DNA from 2 places in the Streptococcus fryi genome. Region 2 is predicted to be linked to the other one. Evidence: predicted binding sites of a transcription regulator. Region 2 holds the regulator's gene; the other holds the start of a gene.

Region 1 (8,473 bases), on a different contig from region 2:
TGTTCCATCAAACCAGTCTTTACCAATAACGACTGGATCAACATGGTTAATATCTACTGCAATACGCTCATCAAAGACATACATTTTACCGTCCCAAAGTTCGCCTTGAACTTCTGGATCTTTACCATAGGTTGCAATACCACCATGTAACTGACCGACATCTTTGTACCCTTCACGGACCATCCAACCTGAGAATTTCTCACAACGAACACCACCTGTACAGTATACAACGACACGTTTGTCCATGAATTTTTCCTTATTATCACGTACCCACTGTGGTAATTCACGGAAGTTACGGATATCAGGACGGATTGCCCCACGGAAATGACCGAGATCATACTCATAGTCGTTACGTGTGTCTAAGACAACTGTATTTTCATCAAGAAGGGCTTCTTTAAACTCTTTAGGCGACAAGTAAGCACCTGTTGTCTCAAGTGGGTTAATATCATTATCAAAATCATTATCTTCAAGACCTAGATGGACAATCTCTTTCTTATAACGAACAAACATTTTCTTGAAGGCTTGCTCATCTTCTTCGTCCATCTTGAACCATAGATCTTCCATACCTGGCAATGAATGCACGTAATCCATGTACTTCTGAGTTGTTTCATAATCACCAGAAACTGTTCCGTTGATTCCCTCATCAGCAACAAGGATACGCCCTTTTAAACCGATAGACTTACAGAAGGCTAAATGGTCTGCTGCAAATTGTTCAGCATTTTCGATTGCGACATATTTATAATAGAGCAATACGCGAATTGGTTTTGTCATGTGTTTTCTCCTTAAAATCTTTGCAATAGATTTTGTAAGCTAGAAAATAGCCAACTATAAGAGTATATCGTGAATAGTTCACAAAGGCAAACTTCCGAACTGAAACTTATTGCCAGCGGGTCATGTTCTTATCCACTTTTTGACGATAGGCGTCTTCTAACTCCTGTGGTGAAATCCCAAACGACAAAAGAACGTCATTATAATACATCAGGACATCGACCATTTCCTCAACAAAATGAGCTCTTAGCTCTGGGGTTTGGACGATGGTTTCTGGAGTGGCATTTTTTAAAATGTCAATGACCTCTCCTACTTCACCAAGCATCCACATCAATTTATCTTGACCAGTCGCAAGAGTATTGGGTTGCCATTTGTTCTTGTGTTGCTCATGCATCTGTTTTTGCAAGTCGTGCATCTGTTCAACTGTAAATCTGGACATCTTAATTCTCCTGTCTTTTCAATTAGATAATCTCAGTATAACGTCATTTCCTTTGTTTATCAAGAAAAAATGAGGTTGAGACACAGTCCCTAACCTCTTAATCAATGTAACAATAACTGTTTTAAGTATCCTTATCCAATAGGTCAAAACCCTTTCAAAATAAGGTTTCGACTAACCTAACAAGACTTTTGATGACAAAACAACAGAACGATTTTGTATGAAAGAACGACTGTTGTCACACAACTATCATTTGAAACATCTTACGCTTCTGACAAATCGACTTTAGGCATCTTCTGAAATTCATCTTTCAAGAAAATCACCCCCAAAATAAAGGCTAGTAAGTCAGTCAACGGAAAAGCATAAATAATCCCATCAATTCCAAAAAAACGTGGTAAGAATATCATCAATGGCAATAAAATGCCTACTTGTTTAGTGACTGCTAGAACAGTTCCCTTCTTAGCACGACCTATACCAGGAAAGAACGTTGCTATTGAAATCTGAATCCCATTCAAAAAAACAAGAGATAAAAAAACTCTCATATAGTGAGTCGCAAACGTCAAATAAGTCGGATTGCCTTGCCCGAATAAGCTGATAATCTCTTTAGGAAACAGCTGAAAAATACCAAAGGCCAACAAAGAAATCAGAAAGGATACCTTCAAGACTAAGCCTAAGGTCTGACGGACACGGCCGTATTTTTTAGCCCCGTAATTAAAGCCACAAATCGGTTGAGAGCCCTGTACAATACCAATAATAATGGCTATAAAAATAATATTAACCTTGGTGACAATTCCAGCCGCTGCGATAGCAATATCGCTACCATAAACCGAACTCGCGCCATAGACATTTAATAAATTATTGGCTGTCACCTGAATAATCATATTCGAAAATTGAAATACAAAAGAAGTCATCCCTAAAACAGCAGTGACTTTCAAGGCATCTAACCGAGGGATAAAATCTTTATAGGTAAACCTTACGGACTTAAAACGTTTAAAATAGCCTAGTAACACCATCGCAGAAATCATTTGGCTAATGACTGTTGCCCAAGCAGCACCTGCAATTCCCCAATGAAAAACAAACATAAACAAGCCATCTAATACAATATTCAATAAGGCTCCGACTATTATGGCCATCATGGAATATGTAGCGGAACCATCAGCTCTTACAAGCGGGTTAGTTGCAATGGATAGCAGTAAAAAAGGCAAACCTAGAGCAGTTATACTGGTATAGGTCATGGCATAGGCCAGTATTTGGTCTGTGGCGCCAAAAAAGAGTAATAGCGGCTTTAGACATACGACAACTAGCAAGGATAAGATAACACCTAAAATAACTAGCGTCCCTAAGGCTGACCCTGCAACATATTTTGCACGATCTGGATTTTTTCGACCTAATTCAATATTGAAATTAGCAGCAGCTCCTATCCCCGTCATTAAACCAAGTGCCAAACAAATCGTTGTTAGTGGAAATGCAATATTAGTCGCAGCATTGCCCAAGTAACCGACTCCTCTGCCAATAAAAATTTGGTCAACAATATTGTATAAGGCACTCACCATATTGGCAATAACAGCTGGAACAGCATTTGCAGCAAGTAATTGTGGTATAGGCTTGTAACCTAAAGGATTGGGCGTTACGGATTCAGACATGTCATTTCCCTTCTCTTATCGTTATCTTTTTCTTAGTTAAATAAATAATCTCAGCGAGGCTATTATATAAACTGCTTATCATTTTGTCAAATAGGAAATGCCATGTAAAATCTGGTTTTTTTAAACCATAGTCACTCAGAAGATAATTTCTTTCTTAGTCAAAAGACTAGAAATAATTGAAGCCTCATGAATGATATAGTAAAATAGAAACAGAAAGTATCACATACAGGAGAAACTTATGACAACTCGTAAAAAAATCGTCTCAACTCTTATTATCCTTAGTTTGGCTATACTACTGGCACTATATTTTTATCAAAATAAGAATACAGAAAAACCGGTTCAAAAAGACACAGAAGTACAGCAAGCCAACAATAAAACTAATAATGCTGAACAAGCTAGCTATGAAACACTTATTGAGCCGTTCATCAGTTTGACAAGTGACACATTTGAAGAAGTCATCCAGTCTGATAAGCTAAACATTGTTTATATGGGTAGAGAAACCTGTCCACACTGTCAGGCCTTTGTCCCAAAACTCAATCAGGTCTATCAGAACAATCCTGATTTCACCATTTATTACATCAATACCGACGATAGTCATGACTTAATGATCGCATTTGCTCAAAGCAATAACATCTCAACAGTACCACAATTGATCACCGTCCAACAAGGAAAAGTCATCCGTTCACTTGACATCCAACCGGAAACAAGCACTGATGACATTAGTGACTTTCTAAAAACGTCGCTATAACACTTACAACAGTTAAAAAAGAGATAGGAGCCATATCAAAGTGCACCAATTGTTAGACACGACATCTAACAACTGAGAAACACGCCGATACACCTATCTCTTTTTTATGATAATATCGTCAAACCACAAGGTGATTAACAAGACATTTCAAAACAATCGTCTTATGCTCTAAATTTGACTCATCTGGATCAAGTCTCTAACAAAAGGTGTTTTAGGCCTATTTTTGATTTCATCAACTGTCCCAAACTGCTCAATCTTACCCTTATCTAAAACTAAAATATGTGTCGCTAGCTTGAAGGCCTCTTGAATATCATGCGTAATAAACACAACACTGCAATTGGTTTGACGGTGAATCAATTTGAGATCTTTCTGGAGCTGATATCTGGTGATAGAATCCACAGCACCAAAAGGTTCATCCATCAAAAGAATATTGGGGTGATTCGCATAAGCTCTTGCGATACCAACTCTTTGTTGCTGACCACCTGATAGGTCATCAGGATACCTATCTATCAAATCAATTGAGAGACCAACCAATTGCAAACTCTCTTTGATACGTTTGTCATATTCAGCAGCAGATACTTTCTCTAAACGCAGTACATAGCCGATATTTTCACCAACAGTCATATGAGGAAATAAAGCATTGCCTTGAATGACATAACCAATCTTACGACGAAGCTCGATCAACTCGCTGTGGGTAATCTGTTTTCCCTCAACCAGTACAAGCCCACTATCAGGCATAATTAAGCCATTAATCATCTTCATGATAGTTGTTTTCCCTGAACCTGAACTGCCAACAATACAAAGGAAGTCACCTTTACCAATGGTCAAATTAAAATGATCAATAATAACCGAGTCACCATAATATTTACTGACCTGTTTGTATTCTACTATCTTCTCCATCTACTTTCCTTTCAGCAATCCTCTTTGTGTCAAGAAATCTTTAGCAACCTTTGCTGGACTTTCCTTTGCCACTTCAACTTGATAATTTAATTGAGCCATCGTTTTTTCATCCAAACGGTCTTTAAAGAGTTCAATTGCTTCTTCTAACTCTGGCGACATATCTACCACACCTTCTCTCACCACAACTCCTGCCTTATATGATGGGTAAAAAGCTAAATCATCTTTTAGCACAACAATGTCTGGATTAGCCAATTGACCATCCGTTGTAAATACTGTCATAACATCAATTTGTCCGTCCAAAAGGGCTTGGTATTTCAAACCATTATCCATATCAACAACAGTTTTGAAAGTCATATCATAGGCCTTAGTTAAACCATTAAAGCCATCTTCGCGTTCAAAGAAATCATATTCTGCACCAAAAGTCAGTTGACTTGAAAACTTCGCTAAATCACTAAATGTTTCTAGTTGGTACTGCTCTGCCAAGTCCTTTCTCACACCCAAACCATAAGTGTTATTAAAGCCAAACATTCCCTTCCAAGTCAAATGGTAATCATTCTCATATTGACTAACCAATTCTGGAAACAAGCTCTCACTATAAGCTGCTTCTTCTTTTAAAACAATTTGCCAACCTGTTCCCGTGTATTCTGGGTACAAGTCAAAAGACCCTTTAACAATGGCTGGATGAATATTAGCCGTTCCTCCTCCGACACCATGCGTTACCTTAACATGATAATCTGTCCTATCTTCAATGACCTGCCTTAACATTTCAGACAAAATATAGCTTTCCGTAGTTGGTTTAGAGGCGATGTGTAAGGTGTTTTCTTTTTGGGGCATTTTTTGAAAAAAGAAACATAGTGCAAAAATAGTCAACATGGCATACAAAACAAAGCGTCCCATTTTAAAAGTGGTTTTACTCTGGGTTTTCTCTATAAAACCCAAAATACCATCAATAAGTAATGCCAAAACGGCAATCAAGCCACTCCCCAATAATAAAAGACTCTGATTGTTGGTCGTAATGCCACGATAAATCGCCACCCCCAAGCCGCCTGCACCAACAAAAGAGGCTATACCTGCTAAGGCAATCGTCATGGTAACCATGTTGCGTATAGCCCCGTAAATAACCGGAAAAGCTAAGGGCAACTGCACATTGACAAGTACTTGCCACCTAGTACTTCCCATTGCTTCACTGGCTTCAAGCAGCTTTTTATCAATCCCAGTGATACCTACATAGGTACTTCTTACCATTGGTAACAAAGCATATAATGATAAGGCTATAATCGCCGTCGTATTACCAATCCCTGTCACTGAAATTAAAAAGCCCAACAATGCAATAGAAGGAATAGTATAAAGCACATTAACCAGAGAAATTACAAGCGATGCTAATCTTGGACGCTTAGATATAGCCACACCAATCACAATACCAAATACAGTTGCTAAGGATGAGGCCAAAAAAGTCATCATCACATGTTCTATCACCAAAGTTGTGAAAAAAGAACGATTCTCGTTCAAAAAGGCTAATAATTCAGTCATATCTACTCCAATATCTTATTACTTAACTCATCTAATCACTATTTAGTATAACACGTAATGACTAAAAACGGTTTTTACACCTCTCAATACTACTTAAACAGTCAAAAGTCATTTTATTTTTTGGTTTTGTGCTTTATTTCACAATATAATTCAAGTATAATGATTATGTAGAAATTCAAAATAATAATATATTTTAAGGAGGTTGTTGCAATGGCAACATTTTATGTCCCTGCGGTTAACTTGATTGGTCGTGGTTGTATCAATGAAATTGGTGATTATATCAAGGAATTCGGCTATAAAAAAGCACTCCTAGTGACTGATGAGTATATCCGTTCTAGCGATATTCTACCTAAAATAACAAAACCACTTGATGAAGCAGGTGTTAACTATGTTATTTTCAGTAAAGTTGACCCTAATCCAACTTGTCAAAACGTTTACGATGGTTTAGCGGTTCTTCACGAAAATGAGTGTGATTTTATCATCTCAGCAGGAGGTGGATCTCCACAAGATGCTGCAAGTTGTATCTCCGTAATGGCAACAAATGGCGGTAAACCACAAGACTATGAAGGCTTGCATAAATCTGAAAAGAAAGGTCTTCCTGTTGTGGCTATTAATACTACTGCCGGAACATCTGCTGAAATCACTATCAACTATGTTATCACGGACGAAGAGCGTAAGGTTAAAATGGTAATGGTTGATAAAAATAGCCTTGCTATCATGTCTGTCAATGACCCAGAGTTAATGTTATCTAAACCAGCAGATTTAACGGCTGCAACAGGTATGGATGCCTTAACACATGCCATTGAAGCTCTCGTTACACCAGGTGCTTATGGTGTCACCAAAAAACTCTCAATGGGTGCTATCGAACTCATCAAAGAATACCTACCACGTGCCGTTGCCAACGGACAGGACATCGAAGCACGTGAAGCCATGGTTCATGCCATTTTCCTAGGTGGTATGAGCTTCAACAACGCAGGTCTTGGCTATGTCCATTCAATGGCCCACCAACTTGGTGCTGTTTATAACCTTCCTCACGGCGTTTGCTGTGCCATGATTCTGCCAATTATTGAACGTGAAAATGCCAAACGGGTACCAGCAGCTTTCCGTGACGTTGCTAAAGCACTTGGTTTTGATACTTCAGGAAAATCAGATAGTGAATGTGCTGACTACGCTATCTCAGCAATCGAAACATTATCAGCAACCGTTGGTATCCCTAAAAAATTGACAGAGCTAGACATTAAAGAAGAAGACTTTGATTTTGAATATCTGTCTAAAAATGCCCTAATCGACGCATGTGCCCCAGGTAACCCATTTATGCCAACACTAGAAGAAACCATTGCATTCTATAAAGAACTGTTCTAAACTTTTCAAGATAGCATACTATCAAAAACACAAAAAGCGAACAAAATGACTTTTCTGATACTCAGAAGTCACTCTTGTTCGCTTTTTATCGTTGAAGTCAGGTATTTTAAAGCCTTTGTTGATAATCTTATCTCAAACGTATAATCTCATTATCAACTATTTTAGTCAGCCATCTCTCAACATCTATAACCGATCAAGCAAGCACCCTTACCTAACGGGCTTGCTTTTTTTAATCGTCAAGCCTAAACTATTTTGACGATAGATGCCTAGCAAAGTCTTTAAAGCATTAAACAATAAAACTTTTTTATGACTATCTAAATGAGAAAGAGTTTCTAAGAAAATCTTGGCTGTTTTCAAATCAGCTGCTTTCAAGTCGTCCAGATTATCAATTCCCAAACTGAAAAATAAGTCAAAAAAAGTATCGCTCATCTCTTTTAACTCATGTTTACTATATTCTTTCATCCATTCATTAAAGGTTTTCTGAAGGCTCTGGCTAAGATGCGTCAACTCATCAACTCGAACAAATTGATTATTAGCCGTTTGCCAGTTAAACAAATCATGTTGCAAAATACCTCTTGCTTTACTCTCTAAAATATGGGCTTGAATATCCGAAGCAAGCATTACACCAACAATAGATTCTTTAGGCTTATAGGCTTTTATTTTATGGCGAATCTGTCGATAGCCATCTCGCTCTAATACCTGCTCATGAAGGCCTGGGGAATCAAAGATATAAACTGTTTCAAGATAGTTTTGAAGCGAATTTGGTATAAAACTAGCTGCGTAAACTGCCAAATTACCTCCTTTTGAATGACCCGAAACAGTCAGTTTATGAGGATGACTCGTTAAAAAATGGCTGAGATACTGACAAGCTGAACGTTGGGCAGGAATTTCACTCATATAAGTCATATTAAAATCCTCTTTCCAACCCACAAAGGTCTCATCAGTCCCTCTAAAAATTAACTGATAATAATCAATAACAGGTAAATAAGCCACAACTGCAGCAAATTGTTTCTCAAATAAACTATCAACCTCATTGATGTAGTAACCAAACTGCAAGTCCTGATAGCGGTGACTTAGCAAAACTGA
Region 2 (8,473 bases):
GAAAGAGATAGGCTCATCCTCAAGGAAGCTGTAGACTATTTATACCCGATGCTATTGAACATTCACTACAGATAATAATTATTCTGATAGAGGGACAAGAGCTCTATTTTAGTGTATAATGTAATAAAAAAAAGGAGCGATTTAAGACTTGAAATTTGAGAAGAAGACCATTTATTATATTGTTTTAACATTTGTTATTTGTTTATTTATCCAGTCTAATTGGGCACATGGTGCTGGTTTTTTGAGGACTATTTTTAAGACAATTCAGCCTTTTTTAATGGGAGCTGGTATTGCCTATGTGGTTAATATCGTTATGAGTGCCTATGAGAGAGTATTTGAACGCTTTGTTAAAGTGCCAAAGTTATTAGCTATGAAGCGTGGTTTATCGTTATTAATGGCCTATTTAACTTTCATGATTGTTGTCTTTATGATTTTTGCGATTGTTTTACCCGATTTGATTGATAGCTTACAGTCTTTATTAAAAATCAATCCAGCTGATATTCAGGCGCTGATAGATGACGTACAGCATAATAAATGGGTAGCTAAAGGCTTGAAAATGTTTGGCTCAGATGTCGAACTTGGTCGATTGATTGCAGATTCCAGTCAGCAAGTCTTGAATCAAGTTTTAGCAACATTAACTGGTCTTTTGACCTCTGTTAGTTCAATTGCTTCGACTTTGATGAACCTTTTCCTTAGCCTTATCTTCTCCATTTATGTTTTAGGTAGTAAAGAGACACTTGGTCGTCAATTTAACTTGTTGTTAGATACTTTTATGACTAGACAAGCAAAGCTAGTACACTATGTGTTGAATATTTTACATCAACGATTTCATGGTTTCTTTGTTAGTCAGACTCTGGAAGCAATGATTCTTGGTGGTTTGACTGCCATTGGTATGTTGCTTTTAGGCTTACCATATGTGGCTACTATTGGAGTTTTGATTTCATTTACAGCTTTAATACCTGTTGTTGGAGGTATGATTGGGACAGCTGTTGGTATGATTTTAATCATGACACAATCATTTGAACAGGCGATGCTTTTTCTAATCTTTACCATTATTTTACAACAATTAGAGGGAAACTTAATATATCCTCGTGTTGTTGGAGGTTCCATTGGCCTGCCAGGCATGTGGGTCTTGTTGGCGATTACCGTTGGAGGTGCCGTTGGAGGTATATTAGGTATGCTTATTTCGGTTCCTATCTTTGCGACTTTGTACCAAATTATTAAAGACTACACCCATAAAAAACATAAACAAGTGCAGCTATAAAAGGTCAAGAAAAATTCTTAGCCTTAACATAATCAATGTTCGTCTCATCTCTGTTAAAGCGATGAGACGATTTTTTGCTACCATTGTAGATTCGTGATATGGTTTACTACTATTTTCTAACTAATTACGAATAGTAAGATGGAGGTCGAATATGTACTGTATTGAATGGAATGAAGAAGCACTGTTACCTAGAGAACGCTTGCTCAGTCAAGGGGCAGAGCAATTAAGCAATCAAGAATTATTAGCTATTGTACTTAGAACTGGTAGTAAAAAAGAACATGTACTCAATCTTGCCAATGCAATTTTGAAAAAGTTAAACAGTATAGCCGACTTGGAGCATCTTTCGCTACAGGAATTACAACAATTGTCTGGTATTGGACCGGTTAAGTCCATTGAGATTAAAGCTATGATAGAACTAGCTAAGCGTATTCGTTCAGCTGAATATAGCCAGAAAGAACGGATTTTAAGTAGTGAGCGTCTGGCCAACAAGATGATGCTTGAAATCGGTCATGAAAAACAAGAGCATTTGGTCGCCTTGTATCTTGATACTCAAAATCGCATTATCGAACAAAAGACGATTTTTATAGGTACAGTGAGACGGTCTATTGCAGAACCAAGAGAAATTTTACATTATGCATGTCGGACGATGGCCACCTCATTAATTGTTGTTCATAATCATCCGTCAGGATTATGTCAGCCGAGTCAGAGTGATTTAGAGTTTACTGAAAAAATAAAACGATCATGTGACGACTTAGGAGTTGTCTTCCTAGATCACATCATCGTTGGTCGAAAAAGTTATTATAGTTTCAGAGAAGAAACGGATATGCTTTAGAGCTCGTTCACGATATAATCAAACAAAGCTTGATCAATATCACGTGTATGGCAAAGAAATTCTGGATGCCATTGAACGCCTAAGAAATGCTTATCTGGGTCTTCAAAAGTAATAGCTTCAATAGTATCGTCTTCAGGGCTACGAGCAATAACTTTCAAGCCGTCAGCTAATTTTTTTATAGATTGACGATGAAAAGAATTGATTTTAGTCTCTGTTCCATAAATTTTACTAAGAGATGAATCATCTGAGATACTAATGGTTTGTGTAAGCACATTAGGTTCTTCACTTTGCCAATGATCTTCAATGTGTTGATTAAGGTTGCCCCCTAAAACAACATTTGTTAGTTGCATACCACGGCAGACAGTGAATAGAGGTTTATTTTGCTTGAGGCTTTCTTTAATAATGGCTATTTCATAGAGATCACGTTCCAAAGAATAGTCATCTTTGAGCGCTTTTTTCTCTTCTCCGTAAAATTGAGGATCAACATTTTGGCCACCTGTCAAGATGACTTTGTCAACCATATTCACATATTCTTTGGCAGCTTCTTCGTCGCCGATAGGCAAAAGAAGTGGAATACCCCCAGCTTTTTTGATAGCTTCCACAAATCCTGCAGGAGCATAAGCCCAAGGAATATTATCTAGATCACGTTTTAGACGTTGGTTGGCAGTGATGCCAATAATAGGTTTAGACATAGTTACTCCTTAAAAGATAAAACAGGTTAACAAGGTCGTTTAAGGAGATGTTAACCTGTTTGCATTTAATCTGTTAGATGTTATGATGATGAACTCTATAAAAGCAGTTATCATCATACTATTTTTGGTTCATAAAGTAAAGTAGGGTCTGTAACTCACAGGTCAAATCAACATACTGAACGACAACATGTGGTGGTAATTGAAGGTTAACTGGTGAAAAGCAGAGAATACCCTCGATACCAGCATCCACAAGCAAATCAGCGACCTCTTGTGCTTTGACACTAGGTACTGTCAAAATAGCTGTTTTGATATCTGATTCAGCAAGTTTTTGTTTGAGCTGTGTGATAGCAAAGATAGGAATACCATCGGGCGTTGTGGTATTGATTAGTTTGTGATCTTCAGTATCGAATGCCATTGTGATTTGCATTTTGTTACGCTCATGGAAACGATAATGAAGCAAAGCACTACCGATATTACCTACACCAACTAAAAGCACATTGGTAAGAGCGTTATCGTTTAAAATTTCAGCAAAGAAATTCATCAGTTTCTTAACATCATAACCAAAGCCACGACGGCCTAATTCACCAAAATAGGAGAAGTCCCTTCGAACAGTAGCGGAATCAATACCAATAGCATCTGCAATCTGTTTTGAACTAGCTTTTTGAATGTTTTCGGCATTAAACCGTTTGAAGATACGATAATAAAGTGAGAGACGCTTGGCTGTTGCGTTAGGAATGGTTTTATCAATCATTGCTTTTTGTTACTCCTTGGCTTAAATTTATTTTTAAATTGTGAAAAATATCCTAACTCTATTTTAGATAAAGTTTGTGAAAAAAGCAACAATTTTCTTAATAAATTTAAGGTGAGGTGTTTATTAGTTAAACTGAGTTAAATCTTGTTTGATTAAGAAGTAATAGACACCACCAATGGTACCTTTATAGTCCAGTTCATGACCATTAAAGGTTAGTTTAACGACTTCATAATGGTCAGCAATAGGAATACTACATGCCATTTGAGATCTTTGGTAGCTGTCGTAGTCTGGATAAGAGAGTGTTTGTTCTTGCTTAGCGGCGTTTAGATAAGTAATCTCAATCATAAGTTCTCCTCCGAAGGCGATCATTTTAATATGATTGTCTTCTCATTAAATTATTATGTGACTAGTATAGATAAAAATAATGATTTTGACAATTGATTTGCTTAATCGGCATTTTTGATGAAAATGTCACGTTCGACAAGGCTGTTCATTAAGAAGTTAAATTTATCTTGAATGATTTTATGGTCATCGGACTTAAAAATATTAACTGATTTGAGTCCTGATTTGTCTGTAATGGTTAATTTAAAACCAGTTAAATCTTTATTGACGGCAATTTTGAGTAAGAATCCTTCACCGCTGTTAGGGACTTTTTCTAATAAGCGTGTTAACTCGTAGTTACCCAGCTTTGTCTGCATAAATGTAGTATCCTTTAGGGTATATCGTTTGATATTGGGACTTATAGTATAGCTGACTGGGCTTCCAGTTGGTCTAATTGTTTTTTCAAATGCCATGTAATCACCTCTTTAATAAGTTAGTTAAGGTATCAGCTAGTTGATTAACTTCTTCTATAGTATTAAGTTCAGATAGGCTGATACGGATTGATTCAGTGAGTCTGTTTGATTGTTCGCCGTAAAAGGCTTTTAAGACATGACTAGGTTCTACCAAGCCTGCAGTACAAGCTGAGCCAGTTGACACTGCAAAACCAGCTAAGTCTAATTGGGTCAAAAGGGTAGCGTTATTAGCTGAAGGAAACCCGATATTGATAATGTGGGGCAAAGTTTCCTCGGATTGATTGAGATAGTAAGGTAAGTCCCCGAGTGATTCCAAAAAGGCTTGCTTGAGTTCAGTAATAATTGCAAGATTTTTTTCTTGTTCTGAAATAGCAGTTTTTAAAGCTTCTACCATTCCACTAATACCGATTAGGTTTTCAGTACTTGCTCGTTTTTTATTTTCTTGATTGCCGCCATGAATGAGTTTATCCATAATCAGTGGTTTGGCATAAAGTAACCCAACTCCCTTTGGACCATGAAATTTATGGGCTGAAGCAGATAACAAGTCAATTTGCCATTCTTCAGGGAGTACTTTGATTTTACCTAGTGCTTGGACGGCATCAACATGAAAAACTGCTTGATGGTGGGATAGAACTTGACCAATCTCAGCAATTGGCAGGAGTGCACCTGTTTCGTTGTTAGCAGCCATTATGCTAACCAAAATAGTATCATCTCGTAAGGCCTCTGAAACTTGTTGGGCACTGATGGTACCATTTTGTGGCTGTAAGTAGGTGACTTCAAACCCAAAGCGTTCTGATAAATAAGACATGACATCTAAAACAGAATGATGTTCAATAGACGTGGTAATTAGGTGTTTTCCTTTGGATTGATTAGCGAGAGCATAGCCTTTTATAGCCATGTTATTTGATTCGCTTCCACCAGATGTAAAAGTGATATGATTAGAACTGGTTTGTAGTAGCTCTGCAATGGTTTGACGAGCTTGCCTGAGTAGCTGACTGGCCTTTCGTCCGTAAGTATGTAGACTAGACGGATTTCCAAAGGTGTCTTGCATGACGTTGGTCATGGCAGTTATGACTTCTGTGGTCAAGGCAGTTGTTGCTGCATTGTCTAAATAAATCATTAATTAGTTTCCTTGTTTGGACGATAAGAGAATAGTGGACTTAGTGGTAGTCTCTCGTGGATACGTATGATAGCTTCTGCCATTAGTTGACTTGCCGAAAGATAGACGGTGTTATCTGGCACGCGTTCTTTTGTGCTAACTGAGTCAGTGACAAGGATTTCTTTAATTGGTGTTGTATCTAAAATATCAGCAGCACCACCAGCGAATAAGCCATGACTTGCGACAGCATAAATTTCTGTAGCACCATCTCGTTCAACAATTTTAGCAGCTTCAGCAAAAGTCTTACCAGTATTTAAAATATCATCGATTAAAATAGCTTTTTTACCAGCAACTTCACCGATGATATAGCCTTCTTCACGGTGAGAATCATCTTGGGCATAATCAATAATGGCAATAGGGGCATCTAAGATTTCTGCTAGGCTACGGGCGCGTTTAATCCCTGAATTTTTAGGACTGACGATTACAATATCATCACCAACAAGGCCTTTTTCAATATAGTGTCTTGCAAAGAGAGGGACAGTAAAGAGGTTATCAACTGGAATATCGAAGAAACCTTGGACTTGAACAGCGTGTAGATCTAGGGTTAAAACACGGTCAACCCCTGCTTTCACTAACATATTAGCTACTAATTTTGCAGTTAAAGGTTCACGCGATTTGGCAATACGGTCTTGTCTTGAGTAACCGAAATACGGAACGACGATATTAATTGAGTTTGCGCTGGCACGTTTACAAGCATCAATCATAATCAAGAGCTCCCAAAGGTGATCATTGACAGGGAAACTTGTTGATTGAATGATATAAATGTCTGCTCCACGGACACTCTCTTCAATGTTGATCATGATTTCACCATCAGAAAATTGTCTTGAAGATAGTTTTCCAAGAGGGATTCCTGCAGCTTGAGCGATTTTCTCAGCGATGGCAGTATTTGAAGTGAGTGAGAAAAGTTTTAACGGTCTATCTGTGTGACGTTCTAGCATGTCAATTATGGCTCCTTTTGTTTAAAACTATTGTGAAAAAAGATTCATTATTATTATAACAAAGATATTGATTTTTTGCTTGCTTTCTTACAAGCTTATCTCAAATCATTGACCTTTAAGTGTTGCACTAAAGCGTGCAACTTTGCTTTTAGCATATTTAAAGTTAATATTATTTTTAGCTAAGAAGTCCTTAAAATCTTTTTCACCTTGTTGGGCATCGCTTACTTCTAATTCAAGCTCATAATCTTTGATGTGAGCATATTGATTATAGTCTAAGGCTAGTAAACCGATGGGGGTTTCTGTTTCTCGTCTCATCGTTGTTAGATTTCCTAGGACTTTTAGTTGTTCAAGTGGAATATGGTGCGTTATAAGCAGATCTTTAATTTGTCCTTCAGGTAATTGCAGTGTTTTGATAATGTCTTTGGCATCATTTAGTTCAAGATTTTGATTATATTCCTGATTTCCGATCTCTTGAGGAATTTTCAATGTTAATTCAGCACGATTGGCAAGAGTACGTATGCGTAGAGACATCCGATTGGCTTTGAGAATAAACTCATCACTGTCAATATAATAGTTGGTTTGTGTGATAGGTTTGATACTTTGCAACTGCATTTCTAAGCGATTGAACTCATCTTTTGTTAGTAGTGTCTTATATTCAATTTCTAAATTTGGCATAAGAGTCCTTTCCAATAAGGTATGTATATTCTGAAACATAGCTGGGACTGCTGATATTAAAAGTTTCAAAATTATGATATAATTAAATAAGTTAATTTCATTTTATAAAAAACTAACCTTTTTGACAAGAAAAGCTACCAAAAGCAGTTTACTAGCTTTAAGATGACAAAGGATTAGTTCTTTGAGGTCATCACTGAGTGAAGAATAATAGTGGTGAAAAATGTTGTTTGGTAGTGTAATGATAGCGTTTATGACAGGAGGAGATGGTATGGCAATTGACTGGGAAGCCTTTTTAGACCCCTACATTCAAACGGTTGGGGAGTTAAAAATTAAACTTCGTGGGATTCGTAAACAATTTCGTAAACAAAATATGCATTCACCGATTGAGTTTGTGACCGGTCGTGTAAAACCCATTGAAAGTATTCAAGAAAAGATGGTTTTAAGGGCCATTAAAGAAGAAAACCTTGCGCAAGATATGCAGGATATTGCAGGTTTGAGAGTTATGGTTCAATTTGTTGATGACGTTGATGAAGTTTTATCTCTTCTCCGTAAGCGAAAAGATATGCAAATTGTTCATGAACGGGACTATATTAACAATATGAAAGATAGTGGTTATCGTTCTTATCATGTCATTATTGAATATCCTGTTGATACAATTAGTGGGCAAAAAAAGGTCTTAGCAGAAATTCAGATTCGGACATTAGCGATGAATTTTTGGGCAACTATTGAGCATTCATTGAATTACAAATATAGAGGTGAATTTCCGGACGAAATCAAAAAGCGTTTGGAGATTACCTCAAAGATAGCTTTTCAATTGGATGAAGAGATGCGGAAAATTAGGGATGATATCAGAGAAGCGCAACTTTTATTTGATTCCGAAAGTAGAAAATTAAGTGATGGTGTAGGAAATAGCGATGACACAGACGAACTATACAGATAAGATAAAAGTGGCAATAATAGCTAATGGAAAGCCGCAAAGCAAACGAGTAGTTTCTAAATTGTTCCAAAACCTTAAGTCTGATCCATTGTTTTATTTGACCAAAAAAAATCCTGACATTGTGATTACAATTGGTGGCGATGGTATGCTTTTATCAGCTTTTCACATGTACGAAAAAGAACTTGATCGGATTAGATTTGTTGGTGTGCATACCGGTCACTTAGGTTTTTATGCTGACTATTTAGATAGAGAAATTGAGGATTTGATTGATAATCTTCGTAAGGACAAGGGAGTGAGCATATCTTATCCGATTTTGAAAGTTATAATTAGTTTAGGTGATGGACGTGTGATTACAGCTCGAGCCCTGAATGAGGCTACAATAAAACGTATTGAAAAGACGATGGTAGCTGATGTTGTGATTAATCAAGTGA

What was found. Region 2 encodes Rex, which represses fermentation and respiration genes when NADH is low (regulators of the CRP and FNR family bind a similar motif). Its sites were predicted from a motif close to TTGTGAANTANTTCACAA; they were not measured.
Region 1: a site for Rex is predicted at 6,152-6,169, ahead of ACVRZH_RS04965 (iron-containing alcohol dehydrogenase). Genes of this name have one in related genera too.

Annotation. Positions count from the first base shown of each region.
Region 1 covers NZ_JBRUGW010000013.1:34,799-43,271, forward strand. The annotation lists gene trhO (oxygen-dependent tRNA uridine(34) hydroxylase TrhO) at 1-771, opposite strand, end outside; gene ACVRZH_RS04940 (dATP/dGTP pyrophosphohydrolase domain-containing protein) at 878-1,207, opposite strand; gene ACVRZH_RS04945 (MATE family efflux transporter) at 1,468-2,847, opposite strand; gene ACVRZH_RS04950 (thioredoxin family protein) at 3,086-3,595, shown strand; gene ACVRZH_RS04955 (ATP-binding cassette domain-containing protein) at 3,764-4,495, opposite strand; gene ACVRZH_RS04960 (ABC transporter permease/substrate-binding protein) at 4,496-6,025, opposite strand; gene ACVRZH_RS04965 (iron-containing alcohol dehydrogenase) at 6,236-7,387, shown strand; gene ACVRZH_RS04970 (Mbeg1-like protein) at 7,595-8,473, opposite strand, start outside.
Region 2 covers NZ_JBRUGW010000029.1:8,384-16,856, forward strand. The annotation lists gene ACVRZH_RS07865 (NUDIX hydrolase) at 1-75, shown strand, start outside; gene ACVRZH_RS07870 (AI-2E family transporter) at 149-1,264, shown strand; gene radC (RadC family protein) at 1,416-2,096, shown strand; gene ACVRZH_RS07880 (gamma-glutamyl-gamma-aminobutyrate hydrolase family protein) at 2,093-2,788, opposite strand; gene ACVRZH_RS07885 (redox-sensing transcriptional repressor Rex) at 2,907-3,539, opposite strand; gene ACVRZH_RS07890 (DUF4649 family protein) at 3,663-3,884, opposite strand; gene ACVRZH_RS07895 (DUF1831 domain-containing protein) at 3,986-4,333, opposite strand; gene ACVRZH_RS07900 (cysteine desulfurase family protein) at 4,338-5,453, opposite strand; gene ACVRZH_RS07905 (ribose-phosphate diphosphokinase) at 5,453-6,430, opposite strand; gene ACVRZH_RS07910 (CYTH domain-containing protein) at 6,536-7,105, opposite strand; gene yjbM (GTP diphosphokinase) at 7,374-8,045, shown strand; gene ACVRZH_RS07920 (NAD kinase) at 8,020-8,473, shown strand, end outside.